DNA from 2 places in the Bacillus sp. MC1252 genome. Region 2 is predicted to be linked to the other one. Evidence: a T-box and tRNA genes for the amino acid it is inferred to sense, from the RefSeq annotation. Region 2 holds a T-box; the other holds one or more tRNA genes.

Region 1 (11,507 bases), 1.4 Mb from region 2:
AATCGTGACAGACATTGCTTTTGTTTGATCTTCATAGGGTGCCATGAGCAAGATTCGGTCATTCTTTTTAGGTTGAAAAGGTAAGGTCTTGTCGTTGTTTTTAAGTAAAGTGATTCCTTCACGGGCCATTTTTTGTTCAGCTTTCCGGTGCGACTTTTTACCAACGAGTTGAGTGGCTTTTTTGATTTTTTTCTCAAGACTTACTGGCTTTTTAGTGGAAATGATGCCGCGCTTGATCTTCAATTGAAGGATTTTTTCGACAGATTGGTTGATCTGAGACAGCGGAATTTCGTTTGATAGAACGGCTCGTTTTAAAGCATTAAACACATTTTCTAGGTTTTTCTCGGTTTTTAGAGATGTGACAGGCGCTGGCATGAGGGCAATGTCGACTCCTGCTCTAATGGCCATGACCACGGCTTCTTCCTGTCCGAAGTTATCTGCAATCGCCTTCATATTTAGAGCATCAGTCACAACAACTCCTTGAAAGCCCATCTCTTCTTTTAATAAGTGTGTGATCACTTTTTTAGATAAGGTAGCTGGAACCATGATGTCCTCGCCATCTTTTTTACTTTGATAGGTCGTGTCATCAATGGCAGGAAATTGAACATGAGCGGTCATAACCATATCCGCACCTGCGTTGATTGCTTGTTGAAATGGATACAGCTCAATCTTTTTTAAACGATCTAGGTCATGTTCTACGAGCGGCAAGCCGTAGTGACTATCGACGGCTGTATCACCATGTCCCGGGAAATGCTTTAGTGTGGAAATGGTCTTTTCCTTTTGAAGTCCTTTCATGGTTTGAAGGCCAAGTCTAGTGACAAGTGCAGGGTCAGAGCTAAAGGAACGGACACCTATGACGGGGTTGTTTGGGTTATTATTCACATCAAGAACAGGAGAGAAGTTTGTATTGATACCTAAGGCGTTTAATTCCTTTCCGATGATTTTTCCTGTGTCGTATGCATTTTTCTTGCTTCTAGAGGCACCAATCGACATATTTCCTGGGAAATGTGTTCCCTTTTGTAGTCTTGTGACGATTCCGCCTTCTTGATCAATTGAAATGAGTAAAGGAATATTTGGCGATGCTTTTTGAAATTCATGAGTGAGTTTGACGGTTTGTTTCGTATCAACGACATTCTCTGCAAATAAGATGACACCGCCTAGATGATATTTCTCTACAAGATGGGATACTTCTTGATTCATCTTTGTTAAGCCTGTAGGCGCGGATTCACCTTTTGTTTGCCAATTGCGAAAGTCTGGCATGAGCATTTGGCCAATCTTTTCATCCAGTGACATGTCTTCCACCATTTGTTTTGCGGTTGGAAGAGAGGCAGAGCTAATCTTTTCCGTTGGAATGGAAGAGGTTAGCAGGGCAAAAACCAGAGCAGCGGGGAAGAGAGATTTTAACATCGAATTCCTCCTTTTACTTAAAAGATTCGTAGATTGCGGTCATGATGCTTCCATAAGTACCAGTTGGGAAAAGATCACCTTCGAATTGATTAGGGTTGGTTTCAGGTGAAACGACAGGTGAATGTTTCTTATTCGTCAGCAAAGCGATACCTAGATTGTGTTTTGGATCAATCAACGTCATCGTTCCGGTCCAGCCTGTATGTCCATAGGCTTCGTTACTTGCATATTTTCCAAACATCCATTCCATGTCAGTATTGCCGTTTTTCCGCCAGCCTAGCCCGTAAGTTGGGTTCGTGTCTGAGGATGTTGTAAAGAGATCGATAGAAGCTTGGTCAAAGATGGTTGTTTTCCCATAGCCTCCTTTGTTGAGCATCAGCTGGAGCAGCACCGCCATATCTGAGGTGTTAGAGAAAAGTCCAGCATGGCCGGAGACACCAGCCATTGAGTAATATGCTTTCTCATCGTGTACTTCTCCTAGCAGGGTGTATCGTCGAATGTTTTCAAAATCGATCACACCATCTCGCGTATTGCCTAAACGTTCAGTTGCTGCAAAATGCTTGGGCTTGAATCCTTTTTGCAGCGGATTGAACATTGTATGCTTGAGACCTAGCGGCCGATAGATCGTAGACTCTACATATTGATCAAGAGGGATTCCTGTTTTTTTCTCGATGATCATACCTAAAAGCATGTAATCAATATCACTATAAATATGCTGGGTACCTGGCTCGTATTGTAGAGGCACCTTAGGCAGCCATTTCATGGTTGTTTGTCTATCTTGAGAGAAAAAAGAGCCAGCTGCTTCTTTGCTATAAAATAAGACACTGGATGGGAGACCGGCAGAATGTGTGAGGAGATCTTTTACCCGAAGCTGATCTTTGCCGGTGACCTTTGCATCTGGTTCATCTTGAAAGTCTGGCAGGATGGATTGTATTTTTTCATTCACATCTAGTTTTTGTTCGTATACAAGCTTTTGCAGGGCATAGTTGGTGGCGTACATTTTTGTATTGGATGCCAGGTCGAACAGCGTGTTCTTTTTCATTTTCTTATACGATTTGAGTTCGTTAGACCCTTCGTATTTTTGCCTGTAGCCATAGGCTTTTTGATGGACGATCTTACCATCCTTGATGATGATGAGCGCGGCTCCTGGAAATCCTGCTTTGATATCGTTTTGAATCATTTGATCAACCTTCCTAAGCTGCCTGGAAGAAAAACCTACTTGTTCTGGTCGTTTTGCTTTTTTTAAGACGGGATATTCTTCAGGTGCTGTTTTAGACAAAGACGATACAGGATGGGAGCTGGTTGCAAATGTTTGTACTGGTAGCCCAAGGAGCATGAACAGACATGTCATCAAAAGAAAACATTTCTTCAAGAGCTAGACCTCCTTATTGATTGGTTCCCTCGAATTCAACAGCCATATCATCATGAAAGCCAAATAAGTATGTGAAGATAAATCCAGCGACATATGCAATGAATAGTCCAATTAAGTAAAGAAGCATTTGATGCGCGTGAACGATAAAGGTTAATGGAAGACCTGATACCCCAATTGCTTTAGTGGCGATTTGGAAGTAGGCTTGAAATGCTCCGCCGATTCCAGCACCGAGACAAGCAGTGAGAAATGGTCTTCCTAGTGGTAGTGTGACACCGAAAATGAGTGGTTCACCAATACCAAGCATTCCTGAAGGAAGTCCACCTGCAATGGCTCTTTTGAGCTTTTTCTTTTTTGTTTTCATATAAATGGCAAATGCCGCACCGACCTGTCCTGCGCCTCCCATAGCTAGAATTGGCAGAAGCGGGTCATCTCCAATTGAATTGATGAGTTCCATATGAATAGGTGTCAGTCCTTGGTGAAGTCCTGTTACTACAAGTGGAAGGAAGGTCGCACCAAGAACAAATCCGGCGAAAATACCGCCCATGTTTAATAGATAAGTGAGTCCTGAGGTGATGGCATCAGATATAAATCCGCCGACTGGCATGAAGACGATGTACGTAAAAATTCCAGTAATGAGTAATGTGATGGTTGGTGTGACGATGATATCGAGTGACTGCGGGACGAAGCGTCTAATTCGGGTCTCAACAAAGGCCATAAAGATGGCGGCAAGAAGAACACCGATGAGTCCGCCTCTGCCTGGTAGAATATTTGTGCCAAATAACATAATATCTGCGGAGGCTGGGTTAATAATGAGGATACCAGCTAAAGCGCCTAATGCGGGAGAGCCTCCAAATTCCTTTGCGGCATTTGTTCCGACTAATATCCCAAGATAAGCGAACAAGCCTGAACCAATAACGGTTAAAATGATCGCAGCTTGAGATTTTTCATCAAGCCAGCCCGCTTGCACGATTGCTTTTGTAATACCAGTAATGAGGCCTGACGCAACCAGTGCTGGAATGATAGGGATAAAAATGCTGGCAATCCGTCGTAAGAACAGCTTGAACGGTGTGCGGTTCTTTTGTGAAATGGCTTGCTTGTTTTTTTGTGCTTCGTTGTTCAAGTCAAATGAACCAGAGGCTTTTAGCAGCTGTTCAAACGCACTTGATACTTGGTTGACAACGCCAGTGCCTAAAATGATTTGAAGCGTTTCCGCCTCGACGACGCCAATGACGCCATCAAGTTCTTTGATCGCTGTGATTTGAACTTTTTCATCATCGATCGGTGTAATTCGGAGACGTGTCATACAATGTGTATGGGAAGAGATATTTTCAGAACCACCACAGAGCGAAAGAATATCTTTCGCTAACTGCTGATATTTCTTTTGATGACTCATGTTGAATCCCCCTTTGGTTTTCGTTTCATGGAGCGGATGGCATGCCTTGTCTTGTCAATATACTGCGCTGTCTCTTCATATTGACGGGAAGCTAAACTGAGGAACAAGACATCAATTAAGTAGAGCTGTGCCATTCTAGAGGAAGTGGCAGCACTGCGAAAAGGTGCTTCATTGGAACCGGACGTCGATAGGTGAACGTCACATAAAGCAGAAACGCTTGTATGACCTGGATGCGTTAAGGCAATGGTTTTCACTTGATTTTCTTTTGCGAGCTGAAGGGCTTGAATGATGTCTAACGTTTCTCCAGAAAAGGATATACCGAAAACAATGTCGTTCTTTCCTGCATTTGCGATGACGGTGGATGCGATATGCATGTCAGTGAAGGCTGTGGCTGCATAATTGATTCTGAGAAATTTCTGCTGTGCGTCAGCTGCGACGATGCCAGATGCACCAACACCGATAAAATGGATTTGATTTGCATGTAGCAGCAATTGAACGGCCTTTTCTAAAGTATCTGCATTTAAAATAGAGGCAGTATCCTTAATCGATTGAATCGAGTTTCCTGCTGTTTTTTGAATAATGGATTGAAGTGGTTCATCTTGTTCGATATCTCGGTAGCCTTGTTTATCGTCATGCATTAAGTCTCCAGCAATCCGCATTTTTAAATCGTGATAGCCATCTAGTCCGAGAGATTTACAAAGGCGGATGACTGCAGAGCTGCTTGCACCGGCTGCCTGACTGATCTCGTGTACTGTGCTCTTAATGACTTTGTCAGGATGGGCAAGGATATAGTCTGCAATGATTTTTTCAGATTGGGGGAGCTTTGCTTTCATTGTGTGTATTAGGGAGAGTCCACCTGCTGACATGAGCTCTGCCTCCTTTAGGATTGATGATGTGAGATGGCTTTGTCGATATGACCATTCGCTTTGTTGAGTAAATTCTTGGCTGTTTTCTTGTCTGTGTTTGTTTGGAGCATGACGATGGCGGTTTTGACTTCTAAATCTGCCGATTCAAGTGTTTTCACGGCTTGTTCGTAGGAAGCGTTTGTCACATGTTGAATGATGGTGATGGCGCGTTCTTTTAATTTATGATTGCTGACTTTTACATCAACCATCAGGTTTTCATATACTTTGCCTTGTCTGATCATGACAGAGGTGGAAAGCATATTTAAAATCATTTTATGAGCGGATGCGGCTTTCATTCGTGTTGACCCGGTGATGGCTTCAGGTCCAACGACGACTTCAATGGCGCAGTCTGCCAGCTCGCTAATTTCTGCTTGTTCATTGCAGCTGAGGGCTACTGTTTTTGCTCCGATGGATCTTGCGTAGTTTAAAGCACCGATGATATAGGGCGTCCTACCGCTAGCGGCAATGCCGACGACAGTATCTGTTGACGTGAGGTGGATGTGTACTAAATCCTGTTTACCGGCTTCTTCACTGTCTTCCACATCTTCGGCAGCGTGTGAAAACGCGGAGTCCCCACCTGCCATGATGCCTACAATGACATCAGGTGAGACGCTATAGGTTGGTGGACATTCAACAGCGTCCATCACGCCAATTCTGCCGCTTGTTCCAGCGCCTAAATAAATGAGTCTGCCTCCATTCGAGATGGATTCATAGGCGAAGTCACTTGCTGTTTTCACATGTGGAAGTACACGATTGACCGCTTGAGCGACTTTCATATCTTCTTCATTGATCATTTGGAGCATTTCGAGCGGATCTGCTTGTGAAATTCCCATTGTGTTAGGGTTTCTTGATTCTGTTGTCAAAGAACGCAGTTGAGATGGCTGCATGTGACATACCTCCTTATTTCTTCATTTTCAGTATATTGAGTATGATATGAAATTTCAACATTATATTTAAATACTGAAATTATATTTCAAGTAAAATGTCGTGCTGCAAGGTGGTTAATTATTAGAAAATAAAAAAAATAAAATTCCCCTTTACAAAAGGGGGACAACCTGTATATAATAACTTTTGTCAGCTTCACGGAAACAGTAAACTTGACAAACTGGCCCGTTGGTCAAGCGGTTAAGACACCGCCCTTTCACGGCGGTAACACGGGTTCGAATCCCGTACGGGTCACCATGATGTGGAGGATTAGCTCAGCTGGGAGAGCATCTGCCTTACAAGCAGAGGGTCGGCGGTTCGAGCCCGTCATCCTCCACCATATGCCGGTGTAGCTCAACTGGTAGAGCAACTGACTTGTAATCAGTAGGTTGGGGGTTCAAGTCCTCTTGCCGGCACTGTTTTTTCTTTATCAATTCCATATGTGGAGGGGTAGCGAAGTGGCTAAACGCGGCGGACTGTAAATCCGCTCCCTCCGGGTTCGGCGGTTCGAATCCGCCCCCCTCCACCATTTTTGGGCTATAGCCAAGCGGTAAGGCAACGGACTTTGACTCCGTCATGCGTTGGTTCGAATCCAGCTAGCCCAGTTAAGACACCTTTTTGAAAAAGGTGTCTTTTTTTTATGTTAGCAGAGGGAATGTATAACTATTCAAAATGTTGTCGAGTTGAGTCAGGAGGCATCGAGAAAGTAAAATATAGGCATGAACAGAAAGGGGATGTACATATGGGAGATCAAAAGAGGGTCACGATTGTCGGGGTTCCGATGGACTTGGGTCAAACGAGAAGGGGCGTCGATATGGGGCCGAGTGCGATTCGATGTGCTGGCGTAAAAGAAAAATTGGAATCGCTCTCATTTGATGTGGAGGATCTCGGGGATATTCCAGTCGAGCAAAGGGACGATGAGAAAGGTTTACATACAAGTGAAAAATTAAAAAATCTAACGGAGAATGCTGGTGCCAATCAGCTGCTTGCTGAAAAGGTTGACAGTATTGTGCAGTCAGGTTCGTTTCCATTGATTTTAGGCGGTGATCACAGCATTGCGATTGGCACACTTGCCGGTGTAGCTAAGCATTATGAAAACTTGGGTGTCATTTGGTATGATGCACACGGTGATTTAAATACGGAGGAAACTTCTCCTTCTGGAAATATTCATGGCATGCCGCTTGCTGTCAGTCTTGGCCTTGGGCATGCTGATTTAACGAACATTGGTGGTTATTCTCCTAAATTGAAACCCGAAAATGTCGTATTAATTGGTGCTCGTTCCTTAGATGAAGGAGAGCGGCAGTTGATTAGAGAAAAAGGTATGAAGGTGTATACGATGCATGAAATTGATCGTTTAGGGATGACAAGGGTGATGGAGGAAGCAATTTTGTATTTAAAGGAAAGAACAGATGGTGTCCACCTATCACTTGATTTAGATGGGCTAGATCCAGCGGAATGCCCGGGTGTAGGAACTCCTGTGGCAGGCGGCATTAGTTATCGTGAGAGTCACCTTGCAATGGAGCTTTTAGAGGAAGCAGGTATTTTAACTTCAGCCGAATTTGTGGAGGTAAATCCAGTATTAGATGAGAAAAATAAAACAGCAGAAGCGGCTGTTGCTTTAATTGGTTCTTTAATGGGTGAAAAGTTATTGTAGAGCGGGACTTGTTCCCGTTTTTTTTATTTTGGGGAAATTTAAGGATATATTAAGGTTTTTACTGGCTAATAAGCGTAACACGCTGTCAAAAATTTGTTACACTATTTTTTAGAGGAGAATGAAACCTTTTGGAAAGAGGTTCGTATACATAAAGACCGGTGAAGGCAGAGGTTGAATATACTATGGACACAATGATCAAAAAGAGAATTAAGCAAGTGAAAAAAGGCGACCAGAACGCATTTACAGACATCGTAGACCTGTATAAAGACAAAATTTATCAGCTGTGCTACCGTATGCTTGGGAATGCACACGAAGCAGAGGATATTGCGCAGGAGGCGTTTATTCGTGCCTATGTGAATATTGAGAGCTTTGATGTGAATCGTAAGTTTTCCACGTGGCTGTACCGCATTGCAACCAACCTGACCATCGACCGTATTCGCAAAAAAAAGCCGGATTATTATTTAGATGCAGAGGTGGCAGGAACAGAAGGACTGAATATGTATTCTCAAATTGCTGCTGATGGCATTTTGCCAGAGGATGAGGTGGTGTCTCTTGAGTTATCGAGTACCATTCAGCAAAAAATTCTAAGATTACCCGATAAATATCGTTCAGTCATCGTATTAAAGTATATTGATGAACTCTCGTTAAAAGAAATTAGTGAGATTCTGAATATACCAGTTGGTACAGTGAAAACGAGAATACACAGGGGTAGAGAGGCTCTCCGGAAACAGTTGAGAGACCTTTGAGTGAGGTGATTTTGATGAGCTGTCAGGAAAAAATCGTCCTGCTTATGCATCAGTATTTAGACGGGGACATTGAGCCCCAAGACGAAAAAGAATTAAAAAGCCATCTGCAATCGTGTGAGGAGTGCCGTACTCATTTTCAACAAATTGAGAAATCCATTGCGCTAGTGCAGAGTACATCTCATATAGAAGCACCTTCTGATTTCACTGCAAAGGTGATGGCAGGTCTTCCAAAGGAGAAAAAGCGTGTCTCGGTTCAAAGATGGATCAAAGCTCACCCGCTGATCGTAGCCGCTGCCCTCTTTCTCATTTTGATGGGAGGCAGTCTGTTTACAAGCTGGAATACTGATCATAATTTCAGTGTGTCAAAGCAGCCGAATCTCGTGGTTGAAAATGATACAGTGACCGTACCTAAAGGGGAAACCGTCAAAGGTGATGTCACTGTCAAAAATGGCAAGCTGATTGTAGAAGGCAAGGTTGATGGAAATGTCACAGTCGTCAATGGGGAACAGCTGACTGCTTCTGCCGGACAAGTCACTGGTCAAATCAATGAAATTAATGAAGTGTTTGATTGGATCTGGTACAAAATGAAATCCACAGCACAAAACGTGATGCGGGTCATTGGGCCAGAGGAGTAAAAGTAAATCAAACAGCATGGAGCAGTCTCTTAGGGGCTGCTCTTTTTCTATATCATTGCTCAGATTCACGCATACTAGACAGCCAGCTATATATGGCAACTATTTTCCTTGCTGAAATAAAATGTGGTATAATAGCCTCGCTATGTATTTACACATAGGCTTTTTTTATAAAAAAATGCATCACACGAAGAAACTTGAAAATTCTGGAGGACGAGGAAATGGCTTTAGGGGATATTCCTTTTTTGCAGTACCTCGGTAATGCTGTTGATATACTCGTTGTTTGGTATGTGATATATAAATTAATGATGGTCATCCGCGGAACAAAAGCGGTTCAGCTTTTAAAGGGAATTGTGGTCATTGTTCTCGTCAGGATGGGAAGTGCGTATCTCGGTCTTAACACACTTCAATGGCTGATGGACCAAGCGATTACGTGGGGTTTCCTTGCGATCATTATTATTTTTCAGCCAGAGCTAAGGAGAGCGCTTGAGCAGCTCGGGCGCGGCCGTTTCTTCTCAAGAAGCGGGACACCTGTAGAGGAACAGCAGCAGAAAACGATCGAGGCAATTACAAAAGCAATTAACTATATGGCAAAACGCAGAATAGGAGCGCTGCTGACAATTGAGCGCGATACTGGGATGAATGATTACATAGAGACAGGAATTCCTTTGAATGCAAAGGTGAGTTCTGAGCTGCTGATTAATATTTTCATTCCGAATACCCCGCTTCATGACGGTGCTGTCATTATGAAGAGTGATGAGATTGCAGCTGCAGCTTGTTATTTACCGCTGTCAGAAAGTCCTTTTATCTCTAAGGAACTCGGAACGCGCCACCGGGCGGCAGTTGGTATTAGTGAAGTGACAGACAGCTTAACCGTCATCGTCTCTGAGGAGACAGGCGGCATAAGTGTCGCAAGAAATGGTGATCTCCATCGAGAATTGACTGAAGAAGCGCTTGAAGAAATGCTGATTGCTGAATTTAGTAAGAACAGCAAAGATGCTTCCTCGACCAAATGGTATTGGAGGGGCAAGAAAAATGGATAAGATTTTGAATAATCGCTGGGCCGTAAAGTTTCTTGCATTGGTCTTCGCTTTATTGCTGTATGGTGCAGTCAATTCAGCGCAAGCGCCCACGCCGAAAAAAATCGGTGAATCCTTTTTCCCAACATCGACGACAGATGAAGCAACCTTAACCGACATTCCTGTTAAAGCGTATTATGATGACGAGAAGTACGTCGTCACTGGTGTACCGCAGACAGTCAATGTCACGATTAAGGGATCAACAAGTGCTGTGAAAACAGCAAGACAAACAAAGAATTTTGAAATTTATGCAGATATGCAAAACTTAACGACAGGCACACATAAAGTGGAGCTGAAGGCAAGAGATGTATCAAAGGGAATCACATTATCAATTAATCCGTCTGTGACGACTGTGACGATACAAGAAAAAACGACAGCTGAATTTCCTGTTGAAACAGAATTTTATAATCAAAATAAAATCAAAGACGGCTATTCACCCGAACAGCCCATTGTGAATCCGAAAAAGGTGACTGTCACTGGCTCAAAGGATGTAATCGACAAAATTTCTGTCATTAAAGCATTTGTGAACTTAGAGGATGTCGATCAACAGATTGAAAAAGAAGCGAAGCTCACTGTGTATGACAGCAGCGGGAACGAGCTGCCAGTCGAAGTGAGTCCGTCAGTAGTGGATATTACGGTCCCAATCACGAGTCCAAGCAAGAAGGTCCCGTTTAAAATTGAGCGGACGGGCAGCTTACCGGATGGGATCAGTATTTCAAGCATTGAGACAAGTCCGAGTGAGGTCACAGTGTACGGCTCTCAAAAGGTGCTAGATGCACTTGATTTTATTGATGGCGTTAAGCTGGACCTAAGCAAAATCAAAGATGATACGGAGATTGATGCCGACATTCCCCTGCCAGATGGTGTGAAAAAGGTGTCGCCTGAAACCGTTAAGATCAAAGTGAAGGTTGCAACAGCTGAAGAAAAAAAGATCGATAATGTACCAATCTCTGTCGTGGGTCTGAGCAAGGATCTCACCTCTGATTTTGTGAGCCCGTCTTCTGGGCGGCTCACGTTAACAGCAAAGGGATCAAAGAGTGCGATTGATAAACTAAAGGCTTCAGATATTGAAGCCTATATCAATGCGGGGGACTTGAACGAAGGAACACATGAGGTCAAAGTGCAAGTGAATGGTCCTCAAAACGTGACGTGGGCATTAACGAGATCAAAGGTCAAGGTGAAACTTACCTCTACTGACACGGAAGATCAGCCGGCTTCTACGAATGATCGAAAGGATCGATCGTCTGATGACGATGGTCAGGAAAAGAAGAGAAAAGATGAATCGACACAAGATAAAGCAAAGAAGGAATCAATTCAGAGACAGCGGATGAAAGAAGATAAAAAAGAGGACACAGAGCCCTCTTGAATGGTAAAAAAGGAGCGATTGAAACATGGGCA
Region 2 (11,507 bases):
GGAGCCTGAAAATGAAGTAAGAGAAACGTCTGGCAGTGAGAATTCTCTTTATTTAACGAAGCTGTTCGCTAAGCAGGAGGAGGAAGATTTTTCTCGCATGAAAATTTGTATAGTTCAGCAAGAAGATACGGTCGATCGTATTTGTGAGCGATATCAGTTGAATGTGCAGCAGCTCCTTCGAACGAACTCATTATCGGTCGATGCGGAGCTTGAAGAAGGGCAGGTTCTTTATATTCCTGAATATCAAAAAAGCAATGCATAGCAAGCGATGACCGACCGAGAAAATGTGGTGAGTGAACGTGGATGAAATTCAATCTGTCCTATACGAATACGGGCTTGAGGCTGAATACATTGAACCTGTCAGTCCTGCTGTCGTCAAGGTGTATACAAAGCAGGGTGTATTTGCACTAAAGCGAGTAAAAGCCAATCGACAAATGCAGTTTACAGAGCAAATGCTTGAATTAGAATCAAAAGGTTATCGCTCCTTTGTGCCGATTTATCGGACGAAGAGCGGTTCCTTTTTCTCAAGTCATCGGGAAAGCCAGTACGCATATTATCTCATGCCATGGCTGACGAATGAAAAGAGAGAAGAGCAGGATGATAAACATGAATATTTATTTCAAGAGATTGCAAGACTTCATAAACGAACTGAAGTGATGGTGGACATCACAGAGCAAGAAATTGAAGCTCACTACACACAAATCAAGGCCAAATGGGAAACAGAGAAAGACATGTATGAACGATTCATAGAGCGGGCAGAGCAAACTTGGTATATGTCGCCATTTGAGCTGGCCGCTGCTATGTATTTTTCAGAAGCTATGTCTGCCAGTGAATTTGCGCTTGAACGATTAGAGGATTGGCACGAGGAAATGAAAGATCAAGAGACAACACGTGTTGTGTTAAATCATGGACAATTATCGATCCATCACTTTTTGTATAATGATGTAGGAACAGGACATTTCACCAACTTTGAGCGGTCCAAAAAGGCCGCCCCCATTTATGACCTTCTGACCTTTTACTTTCGGACATTCAAAACCTATCCTACGTCTTGTCCTGAATGCACTTCCTTGTTTTATACGTATCAAAAAGGAAATCCTCTTCGGGAGGAAGAGCTTCATTTGTTCTTAAGCTACCTTGCTTATCCGCAAGGTCTGTTTGATACGGTGAAAGCCTATGAAGCAGGCGGGCAGGATGAGATGGAAAGCTGTCAGCAGCTATTAAGAGCGTATTGGCAAATGAAAAATTCAGAGCCGACCGTCATGAAGATTCACGAGATTGAGCAGGCTAGACGCCTTGAAGAAGAACAAAACGCCTCGTCATCAGCAGAATGACGAGGCGTTTTTGTGTTGGCTTTATCATTTCTCTGTAAAGGAATGACCGATACATAAACGTGAGTTTTTAAAACCAATCAAGGTGAAAGGCACAAGCGAGAAAAATAAGAATACCTAGGATGAGGACGTCAAATGTTGTGGGGAAAATGATCGTACGAAACCCTTGAAATATGGCGATCGGGAGAACGACTTGGGAGGCAACTGCCCGAATTTGTCTAAGCCAGGGGGGAAGTGTGTAAGGATTGAACTTCTTCAAAATCAAACGCCCTCCTTCTTCATTTTGTTATTATCATATGGGCAATAAAGCGAAGGGTGCCTGCCCAATTTGTATAAAGCAGAAGAAAAGCGGAAAAGATGATTGACGAAAACAAAAGGCATTTAGTAATATTAATAAAAGATGAGTATGTGCTGATGAACGTGATATATCGTAAGCATGGACCAGGAAGAGTACGAGCAAGACCCTAAAGAGAGGGAAACCAATAGCTGAAAGGTTTCCTAGGATGCGCTTGTTTGGAAGGTCGCCTGTGAGCTTAATTTCTTGAATGAACAAGTAGAGAAATTCGGGAGAACCCCGTTATCCTTTAGAGTGTACGGGACACATGTATGTGCTCCGTGAAAAAAGGTGGTACCGCGAAAAAGCTTTTTCGTCCTTTTATAAGGATGGAAAGGCTTTTTTTATGTTTCATCAGCCGAAAAAATGTGGAGGTAACACAAATGGGAACAAATAATCAAGAAATGCCAACAAAGTACGATCCAAATGCGATTGAAAAAGACCGCTATACGTACTGGCTTGAAGGGAAATTCTTCGAAGCGCAAAATGATAAAACGAAAGATCCATATACAGTCGTCATTCCTCCACCAAACGTGACAGGAAAATTGCATCTTGGGCATGCGTGGGATTCAACACTTCAAGACATCGTGACGCGCATGAAACGGATGCAGGGCTTTGACGTTCTATGGCTTCCAGGGATGGACCATGCCGGTATTGCCACTCAAGCAAAGGTAGAGGCAAAGCTTCGCGAAGAAGGCGTGAGCCGTTATGACCTCGGACGCGAAAAGTTTGTGGAAGAAACGTGGAAGTGGAAAGAAGAATATGCTGATTTTATTCGCAGCCAGTGGGCGAAAATGGGTCTTGGCCTAGATTACTCGCGTGAACGTTTTACATTAGATGAAGGTCTGAATAAAGCTGTACGCCAAGTGTTTGTCCAATTATATGAAAAAGGGCTTATCTATCGCGGAGAGTACATCATTAACTGGGATCCAGCAACAAAGACTGCACTTTCTGATATTGAAGTGATTTATAAGGATGTTCAAGGGGCGTTTTATCACTTGAGATATCCGCTGGCAGATGGAACAGGTTCAATTGAAATTGCGACAACAAGACCTGAAACAATGCTTGGAGATACGGCAGTAGCTGTGCATCCTGAAGACGAACGCTATCAGCATTTGATTGGAAAAACAGTCATTTTACCAATTACAGGACGTGAGATCCCAATCGTCGGTGATGACTATGTCGATATGGAGTTTGGTTCAGGTGCTGTGAAAATTACACCTGCTCATGACCCGAATGATTTTGAGCTTGGAAACCGCCATGAGCTAGAGCGAATTCTTGTTATGAATGAAGATGGCACAATGAATGCAAATGCGCTGCAATACAAAGGAATGGACCGCTTCGAATGCCGTAAACAGCTGGTGAAAGATTTACAAGAAGAAGGTATTTTATTCAAAATTGAGGATCATATGCATTCAGTTGGTCATAGTGAGCGAAGCGGAGCTGTAGTTGAACCATATTTATCTACACAATGGTTTGTGAAAATGCAGCCGCTGGCGGATGAAGCCATCAACCTGCAAAAAGGTGATGACCAAGTCCAATTTGTTCCGGATCGATTTGAAAAGACGTATTTACACTGGATGGAAAATATCCGTGACTGGTGTATTTCTCGTCAGCTATGGTGGGGACACCGCATTCCGGCTTGGTACCATAAAGAAACGAAAGAAGTATACGTTGGACTGGAAGCGCCAGAAGATATTGAGAACTGGGAACAAGATAACGATGTCCTAGATACATGGTTTAGTTCAGCGCTTTGGCCATTCTCTACAATGGGCTGGCCGGATGCAGACAGTGAAGACTTTAAGCGCTACTATCCAACAAACCTGCTTGTAACTGGCTATGACATTATTTTCTTCTGGGTATCTCGTATGATCTTCCAGGGTCTTGAATTCACAGGAGAAAAACCGTTCAAAGATGTCCTTATTCATGGGCTCATCCGCGATGAACAAGGGCGTAAAATGAGTAAGTCGCTTGGCAACGGAATTGATCCAATGGAGGTCATCGACAAATACGGTGCGGATTCATTAAGATATTTCTTAGCCACTGGAAGCTCACCAGGTCAGGATCTTCGCTTCAGTTTTGAAAAGGTTGAATCCACTTGGAACTTTGCGAACAAAATTTGGAATGCATCCCGTTTTGCTTTAATGAATATGGATGGTTTAACGTATGATGAACTTGATTTGACAGGTGAAAAATCAGTTGCTGACCAATGGATTTTAACCCGCTTAAATGAAACGATTGAAAGTGTCACACAGCTTGCTGACAAGTATGAATTCGGCGAAGTTGGCAGACATTTATATAACTTCATTTGGGATGATTTCTGTGATTGGTATATTGAGATGGCGAAGCTTCCGCTTTATGGAGAAGATGAAGCTGCGAAGAAAACGACTCGTTCGATCCTTGCGTATGTCTTAGATCAAACGATGAGACTTCTTCATCCGTTTATGCCGTTCTTAACAGAAGAAATCTGGCAGCATCTTCCGCATGAAGGTGAGTCCATTACCGTTGCGAAATGGCCTGAAGTGAAGCCGGAGCTATCGAACGAACAAGCTTCTGCTGACATGAAGCTGCTCGTTGAACTCATTCGCTCTGTTCGTAACATTCGCAGTGAAGTAAACACGCCATTGAGCAAGCAAGTTGAGCTTTACATCAAAGCATCCACATCTGATGTTCAGGAGCGTTTAGAGAAGAATCGTTCATATATTGAGCGCTTCACGAATCCAAGTGTTCTTGAAATTGGCACAGATGTCCCAGCTAGTGATAAAGCGATGACGGCTGTCATTTCTGGAGCAGAACTCATTCTACCGCTTGAAGGCTTAATCAACTTAGATGAAGAAATTGCTCGTCTGCAAAAAGAGCTTGATAAGCTGACAAAAGAAGTAGAACGAGTACAGAAAAAGCTTGGCAACGAAGGCTTTATGAAAAAAGCGCCTGAAAGTGTCGTAGAAGAAGAGCGTGCGAAAGAACGTGATTATGTCGCAAAACGCGAAGCTGTTCAAAAGCGGATTGAAGAGCTGAAAGCATAATGTTGAAAAGACGGCTCCTAACGGAATGGAGTCGTCTTTTTTGAAAATTTCGTATGAAAAGAGAGATGACATTGTTTACAACCTATCATGAAGCCATTGAGTGGATTCATAGCAGACTGGCCTTTGGCGTAAAACCGGGTCTTGAAAGAATGAAGTGGCTAATGAACAGACTAGACCATCCAGAACAAAAAATAAAAGCGGTGCATGTTGCTGGTACAAATGGAAAAGGATCAACGATTGCGTTTACTCGTTCCGTTTTACAGGAAGCCGGCTATTCAGTTGGAACTTTCACCTCTCCGTTTATTTTAACGTTCAATGAACGAATCAGCGTAAATGGAGCGTCTATTCAGGATGAAGAATGGCTGAGTTTGGTGAATGAGATAAAGCCTTATGTTGATGAATTAGATGGAACAGAGCTTGGCGCAGCAACAGAATTTGAAATCATTACAGCATGTGCATTCGCTTATTTTGCCCATGTGCGCCAAGTAGACTTTGTCCTATTGGAAACAGGGCTTGGCGGAAGGCTTGATTCAACAAATGTTGCAGTGCCGATCTTAACGGCCATTACGTCAATTGGCCATGACCATATGGCGATTTTAGGCGATACACTTGAACAGATTGCAGCTGAAAAAGCAGGCATTATAAAAGATGGTATTCCAATGATCACGGCTGTTCATCAACGAGAGGCACTAGCTGTCATTCAAAACACTGCAATAGAAAAGAATGCCGTATGCATCTCGTTACATGATACATGTACCTTTGATCAGCAGCAGCCGACAGAAACAGGTGAACGTTTCACGTTACGCACCCCAAAAAGGCAGTATCCAGAGCTTGAAACAGGGTTAATTGGAACGCACCAAAGGCAAAATGCATCTCTTGCCGTTCTATTGATTGAATGGCTGGTTCAAGAAGGCCATATCAGCGTGACAGAAGAGCATTTGTATGAAGGGATTCGGCAAGCAGTATGGGCTGGGAGATTTGAAAAGGTCAAAGATCATCCTCCTGTCTATCTCGACGGTGCTCATAATGAAGAGGGGATGGACCGTTTAATCGAAACCGTACAAGCTCATTTTTCCAGTAAACAGGTGCATGTATGTTTTAGCGCTTTAAAAGATAAGCCGTACAAACAAATGATTGAAAAGCTTGAAGCCATTAGTTCATCTATTCATTTTGTTTCGTTTGATTTTCCAAGAGCTGAATCAGCGGAAAAGCTTTATGCTTGCAGTCATTTAGAAACAAAATCGTATGACGATGACCCTCGTGCTGTGCTTGAATGGATTCAGAAAAAAAGCGCTGATCCCTTGGCGGTTATACTTGTCACTGGCTCCCTTTATTTTATTTCAGATATGCGAAATCGTATTTTAGGATCATGAAAAGATGCAAAAGGCTCCCAGCCATTTGTGTCTTTTTTCTTTTGATATGTAGATGAGGGATAAAATCATATTTTCACTAGGTGCTCAACGTAAATGTCTATGGTACAATCCGGTCTATCTTATCCCCGGAAGGAGCCACTGAATATGATTGACATTTTTGTGTTTCTTGCAGGCATCACCATGGGATCGTTTTTTCATCTAGTTGGTGAAAGGCTGCCAATGAAGCGGTCCATACTCTTTCCGCGTTCTCACTGCGGCGTTTGTAAACAACCACTATCTCTGTATGACATGATTCCGCTCGTTTCGTATATTGTATTGAGAGGGTCGTGTAAACATTGCAGCACCCGATTGTTTTTGTTATATCCAATGATTGAGCTGCTGTCAGGCAGCCTTTTTTTGCTCATTTATAGGAACGCTGGTTTTTCGTTTGAAGGCCTTTTTCTTGTGATTCTTTGTAGTTTATTCGTGATTGCTGTCGTGAGCGATCTTCTTTATATGAGGGTGCCAAACGAGCTGTTTCTCTTCTTTTTTCCTCTATTCGTCATATACCGCACGCTAGAACCATTTCTTATTTGGTGGGAAGGAGCGGCTTCTCTGCTTTTTTGTTTTCTCTTATTTTATAGTTTAGATCGTTTTAAGCCAAACAGCATGGGAGGGGCTGATATGAAGCTGTTCGGTGTGCTTGCGTTTTGCTTTGGTTTAAAGGCATTCCTCATCATTCTTTTCCTCTCATCTATCGGCGGAATGGTCTATGCGAAGGTCTTTTCCTTTCGATTAGACGAGCCATTTCCCTTTGTTCCTGCGATCGCTTTTTCTTTTTGGGTTTATCTTTTTGGGTCTCATGTCTTAAGCCCATTCAGCGGATTATTTGGGTGAAAAAATTGGCGAACACTTTTTTTACCTGCCGACAAAAGTCTTGTTCTTTTTTTTATCTGCTATGTTAAAGTGTGAAACAGAAAGAAGGACGGGTTAAATTCGCACTGATTCATTGGACAAAAAGGTCTTTCTTACAAACAATGTCAGAAAGCGGGGAATGACAATGAAAAAAAGGCAGGCAAAAAAACAAGGGTTAAAGGTCAATATTAATGGCAAGGAAGAAATGCTTCATGAAGAAGATCATCAGCCAAAAAAACAGCAAGAGGATCATGTGACGTTTTCGAATTGGGAGGAAAAGAGGCAATCAGAACAGGAGACAGCTGCTTCACAGGAAGATCCATCTAAACCAAAAGAAGAAGATTTCCAGTGGGACGATGCAGCTGATCATATTTACCACTCTGATCCAAAGGTCGTCACGCCTTATCAAAAGAAAAAAGGCTCATTTGATCAGAAGTTCAGTAAAAACCGCGGCCCCTTCAAGAGAGTGATGACAACGATTGTATTTGCAGTGGTTCTTGGGACAGGCCTCGGCGTGTTTGCACTAAGCTTAAGCAAAGACGGTACAGCAAATCCGTCAGGTGGTGACCATGTCAGTGTCACAGCATCCGGAAACCAATCTGCAATGAAAGCCGGAGGGGATGCGCCGCCAGCGGCGGGAGATACAGATGAATCAAAAGAGAACAAAGGTGAAAAAAGTGTCTCTGGCAGTTTTTCAACCTTTGTCGTACAGGCTGGAAAGTTTTCCTCTGAAAAAGGAGCAGATGACTTGGTTACCAGTTTAAAAGATGCAGGATATGCGGGGAAAAAAGTCTCAATGGATGATGGATATTATGTGATTGCTGGGCTTGCAACAGAACAAGGCATGACAAGTGCTGTTGGGAAGAAGCTAATCGATCAGCACTTTGAAGCATGGGGCGGTAAGGAGCTCTCATTTCAAGTGCCAGATGAGCTGACTGGTTTAATAGAGAAGGCTTCTGTCTTATCTTCAAAGGTGATTGCAGGGGATGAAGTAGAGAAAAAGGAAGTCACGCAGCTGATCTCTGAGCTGGAAAGTGCCAAAACAACTGACGCATCAGCTAAAAGCAGTTTGCTGAAAGCGGTGCAACTGTTAAATGACCCAACGGCTGAAAATGGGTGGAAATCTCAGCAAGTGCTGCTTGATCAATTAAACACGTAAAATCATTTTTTAAGAGAGCAAACTAGTCAAAAAATGACTAGTTTTTTTCTTTTGTATCCAACATAATGATGAAGGAACATGAAAAATGAATTTTCGTCAATTGTCGGTAAGATGTACATTTGATAGGATGAATGGGTATCTTACTTCTTAAGCTAAACCCTGAAAGGATGAACGAACATGAACCAATTAATTCTCGCATCACAATCACCTAGAAGAAAAGAATTGCTTGATCTAGCAGGGTTTTCTTATGACATTCAAGCAAGTCACTTAAAAGAAGAAATAAATCGAAACCTTTCGCCTGCTGAGAACGTCCAATGGTTGGCAGAACAAAAAGCAAATGATATTCAAAAAATACATCCCAAAGCTGTGATCATTGGTGCAGATACGATTGTTGCAATTGACGGCAAATGTCTTGGGAAACCAAAAGACAAGGAAGAAGCGGCCTCAATGCTTCAATTATTGTCAGGAAAGACACATCAAGTCTTGACTGGTGTCTCGGTTCAGTCAGAGAATAGAAAAGAAACATTTTATGAACAGACAGAAGTGACATTTTGGATGCTTACGCAAAATGAAATCAACCGCTATATCGAAACGGGTGAACCGCTTGATAAAGCGGGAAGCTATGGCATTCAAGGGAAAGGCGCACTGTTTGTTCAAAAAATAGACGGTGATTATTTTTCCGTTGTAGGTCTCCCTATTGCCAAAACAGTTAGAGTGCTTGAAACATTTGGAATTACCCCTTTTTGATGACGGGAAGGAATTCAAAAGGAGTGTATATCATTAACCATTTCCCTATGTTGCTTAAGCATTTCCCTCATGATGAAAAACCGAGAGAACGATTTATCAAATATGGTCCAAGCAGTTTATCAAATCATGAACTTGTCGCAATCCTTTTTAGGACAGGCACAAAAAAGGAATCTGTTCTTCAAATTTCCGCAAGACTTCTGCAAACATTTGGCGGCCTTCGTTCTGTGAGAGAAGCTTCTATTGAAGAACTGTCGAAGATTCGAGGAGTTGGAAAAGCGAAGGCGATCTCTCTTTTAGCTGCGTTAGAACTCGGCACTAGATTACACCATCAAACGACGGACAACCGTTATGTCATCCGCACGCCAGAGGATGGGGCAAACTTTGTGATGGAAGATATGAGATTTTTGACGCAGGAAAATTTCGTTTGTCTTTATCTCAATACAAAAAATCAAGTTCTTCATAAACATACCGTGTTTATTGGAAGTTTGAACTCATCGATTGTTCACCCGCGTGAAATTTTCAAAGAGGCTTTTAAACGTTCGGCTGCTTCATTTATATGTGTGCACAACCATCCATCTGGAGATCCGACGCCTAGCAGGGAAGATATTGAAGTCACAAAGCGACTTTTTGAATGTGGAAAGCTGATTGGAATACAGCTGCTTGATCATCTTGTCATAGGTGATCAAAAATTTGTGAGTTTGAAGGAAAAAGGGTATTTGTAACACTTTTTTTTTCGATGTTTTACGATATAATAGAGTTTATGAGTTTTTCCCTAAAGGGAATTTTGGTTTAAGAAAGGAAGATACATACATATGTTTGGAATTGGTACAAAAGACCTTGGAATAGATCTTGGAACAGCGAATACGCTTGTTTTTATTAAAGGAAAAGGAATTGTTGTGAGAGAACCTTCGGTCGTAGCTTTGGAAACTGATACGAAGTCTATAGTGGCGGTCGGAAATGACGCTAGAAACATGATTGGCCGTACACCTGGTAATGTTGTGGCACTTCGCCCAATGAAAGACGGAGTCATTGCAGATTACGAAACGACAGCAAAAATGATGAAATATTACATTAATCAAGCACTTAGAAACAAAGGGCTATTTGCTCGTAAACCCTACGTGATGGTATGTGTGCCATCTGGGATTACAGCTGTAGAGGAGCGAGCAGTCATTGATGCAACAAGACAAGCTGGTGCACGTGACGCATACCCTATTGAAGAGCCATTTGCTGCGGCAATCGGTGCTAACCTGCCTGTATGGGAGCCAACAGGAAGTATGGTTGTGGATATTGGCGGCGGTACAACAGAAGTGGCCATTATTTCACTTGGCGGCATTGTGACTTCTCAATCGATCCGTGTGGCAGGAGATGAAATGGATGATGCGATCAGCAGCTATATTCGTAAAACGTATAATCTGATGATCGGTGACCGTACTTCAGAAGCGATTAAAATGGAAATCGGTTCTGCACAGCCAGACGTGCATGATGAGATGGATATTCGCGGACGTGACCTTTTAACAGGTCTGCCAAAAACGATCTCTATTACGGCAGAAGAGATTGCAAAAGCGCTTCGCGATACGGTGGAAACAATTGTTGATGCGGTAAAAGCCACTCTTGAAAAAACGCCACCTGAGCTGGCAGCAGATATTATGGATCGCGGAATCGTTTTAACAGGCGGCGGTGCATTGCTGCGTAATCTTGACAAAGTCATTAGCGATGAAACGAAAATGCCAGTCATTATTGCTGAGGACCCACTTGACTGTGTGGCGATCGGAACAGGGAAAGCACTAGAACATATTCACTTGTTCAAAGGAAAATCAAAAGATAATCGGGCGTAAATAAAGAGGTGTAAGACATGCCGCAGTTTTTTATGAATAAAAGATTAATGTTGCTCCTTGTCTGTGTCATCGTACTGGTGGCCATGATTGGTTTTTCAGTGAAAAGCGGCAGAGGTGCTTCATGGCCGGAAAAATTAGTGGGGGATACGACAGGCTTTTTTCAAGGTGTCTTTCATAAACCATCACAATTTATTGCCGGTATGTATGGGAACGTACAAGATTTAAAGAACACATATGATGAAAACGAGCGTCTTCGAAAAAAACTTGATGGACAAACCCAGTATGAGGCGAAACTTCAAGAACTAGAAGATGAAAACAAAAAGCTTCGCAAGCAGCTCGGATATGTGAACTCTATTCGTGATTATACGCCAATTCTATCAACTGTTATTGCGAGAAACCCGTCCCTATGGGATAGTTTTGTGATGATTGATAAAGGGAAAAAACAAGGCGTTGACAAAGATATGGCGGTCACAAATGAGAGTGGTGCGTTAATCGGGAAAATCGAAAGTGATAAGCTCAACAATTTTACTTCGACTGTAAGGTTGCTAAGCTCTACAGACCAAAATAATAGAATTTCAACGAAAATTTTTGCAAAAAAGGGCAAAGAAGAACTCAATGGAATTATTAACGGTTATGACAGCAAGAAAAAAATGCTGACAATGAATATTCTAAAATCCGATGCTGATGGGGATGTCAAAAAAGGAGATCTTGTCGAAACATCTGGAGCAGGGGGCGTATTCCCGCAAGGCTTAACAATTGGTAAGGTGAGCGAAATCGAGCCTGACCATTACGGACTGACAAAAATCATTTA

The links. A T-box is a leader RNA that pairs with one kind of tRNA and senses whether it is charged. The one in region 2 lies ahead of ACYH0L_RS12655 (valine--tRNA ligase), so its partner is inferred to be a tRNA-Val.
Region 1: it has a tRNA-Val gene. The T-box ahead of ACYH0L_RS12655 (valine--tRNA ligase) is inferred to sense a tRNA for this amino acid. The anticodon was not compared.

What each region holds. Positions count from the first base shown of each region.
Region 1 is NZ_CM166369.1:176,804-188,310, forward strand. It holds gene ACYH0L_RS01005 (glycoside hydrolase family 3 protein) at 1-1,407, opposite strand, end outside; gene pbp4b (penicillin binding protein PBP4B) at 1,421-2,776, opposite strand; gene ACYH0L_RS01015 (PTS transporter subunit EIIC) at 2,790-4,169, opposite strand; gene ACYH0L_RS01020 (MurR/RpiR family transcriptional regulator) at 4,166-5,035, opposite strand; gene murQ (N-acetylmuramic acid 6-phosphate etherase) at 5,050-5,961, opposite strand; tRNA gene ACYH0L_RS01030 (tRNA-Glu) at 6,182-6,256, shown strand; tRNA gene ACYH0L_RS01035 (tRNA-Val) at 6,263-6,338, shown strand; tRNA gene ACYH0L_RS01040 (tRNA-Thr) at 6,342-6,414, shown strand; tRNA gene ACYH0L_RS01045 (tRNA-Tyr) at 6,443-6,527, shown strand; tRNA gene ACYH0L_RS01050 (tRNA-Gln) at 6,532-6,603, shown strand; gene rocF (arginase) at 6,741-7,652, shown strand; gene sigW (RNA polymerase sigma factor SigW) at 7,835-8,398, shown strand; gene rsiW (anti-sigma-W factor RsiW) at 8,413-9,033, shown strand; gene cdaA (diadenylate cyclase CdaA) at 9,252-10,073, shown strand; gene ACYH0L_RS01075 (CdaR family protein) at 10,066-11,475, shown strand; gene glmM (phosphoglucosamine mutase) at 11,501-11,507, shown strand, end outside.
Region 2 is NZ_CM166369.1:2,447,815-2,459,321, reverse strand. It holds gene ACYH0L_RS12670 (LysM peptidoglycan-binding domain-containing protein) at 1-262, shown strand, start outside; gene ysxE (spore coat protein YsxE) at 300-1,331, shown strand; gene ACYH0L_RS12660 (hypothetical protein) at 1,399-1,587, opposite strand; T-box leader at 1,757-1,986, shown strand; gene ACYH0L_RS12655 (valine--tRNA ligase) at 2,046-4,688, shown strand; gene ACYH0L_RS12650 (bifunctional folylpolyglutamate synthase/dihydrofolate synthase) at 4,754-6,061, shown strand; gene ACYH0L_RS12645 (prepilin peptidase) at 6,206-6,937, shown strand; gene ACYH0L_RS12640 (SPOR domain-containing protein) at 7,101-8,114, shown strand; gene ACYH0L_RS12635 (Maf family protein) at 8,292-8,861, shown strand; gene radC (RadC family protein) at 8,909-9,583, shown strand; gene ACYH0L_RS12625 (rod shape-determining protein) at 9,674-10,696, shown strand; gene mreC (rod shape-determining protein MreC) at 10,714-11,507, shown strand, end outside.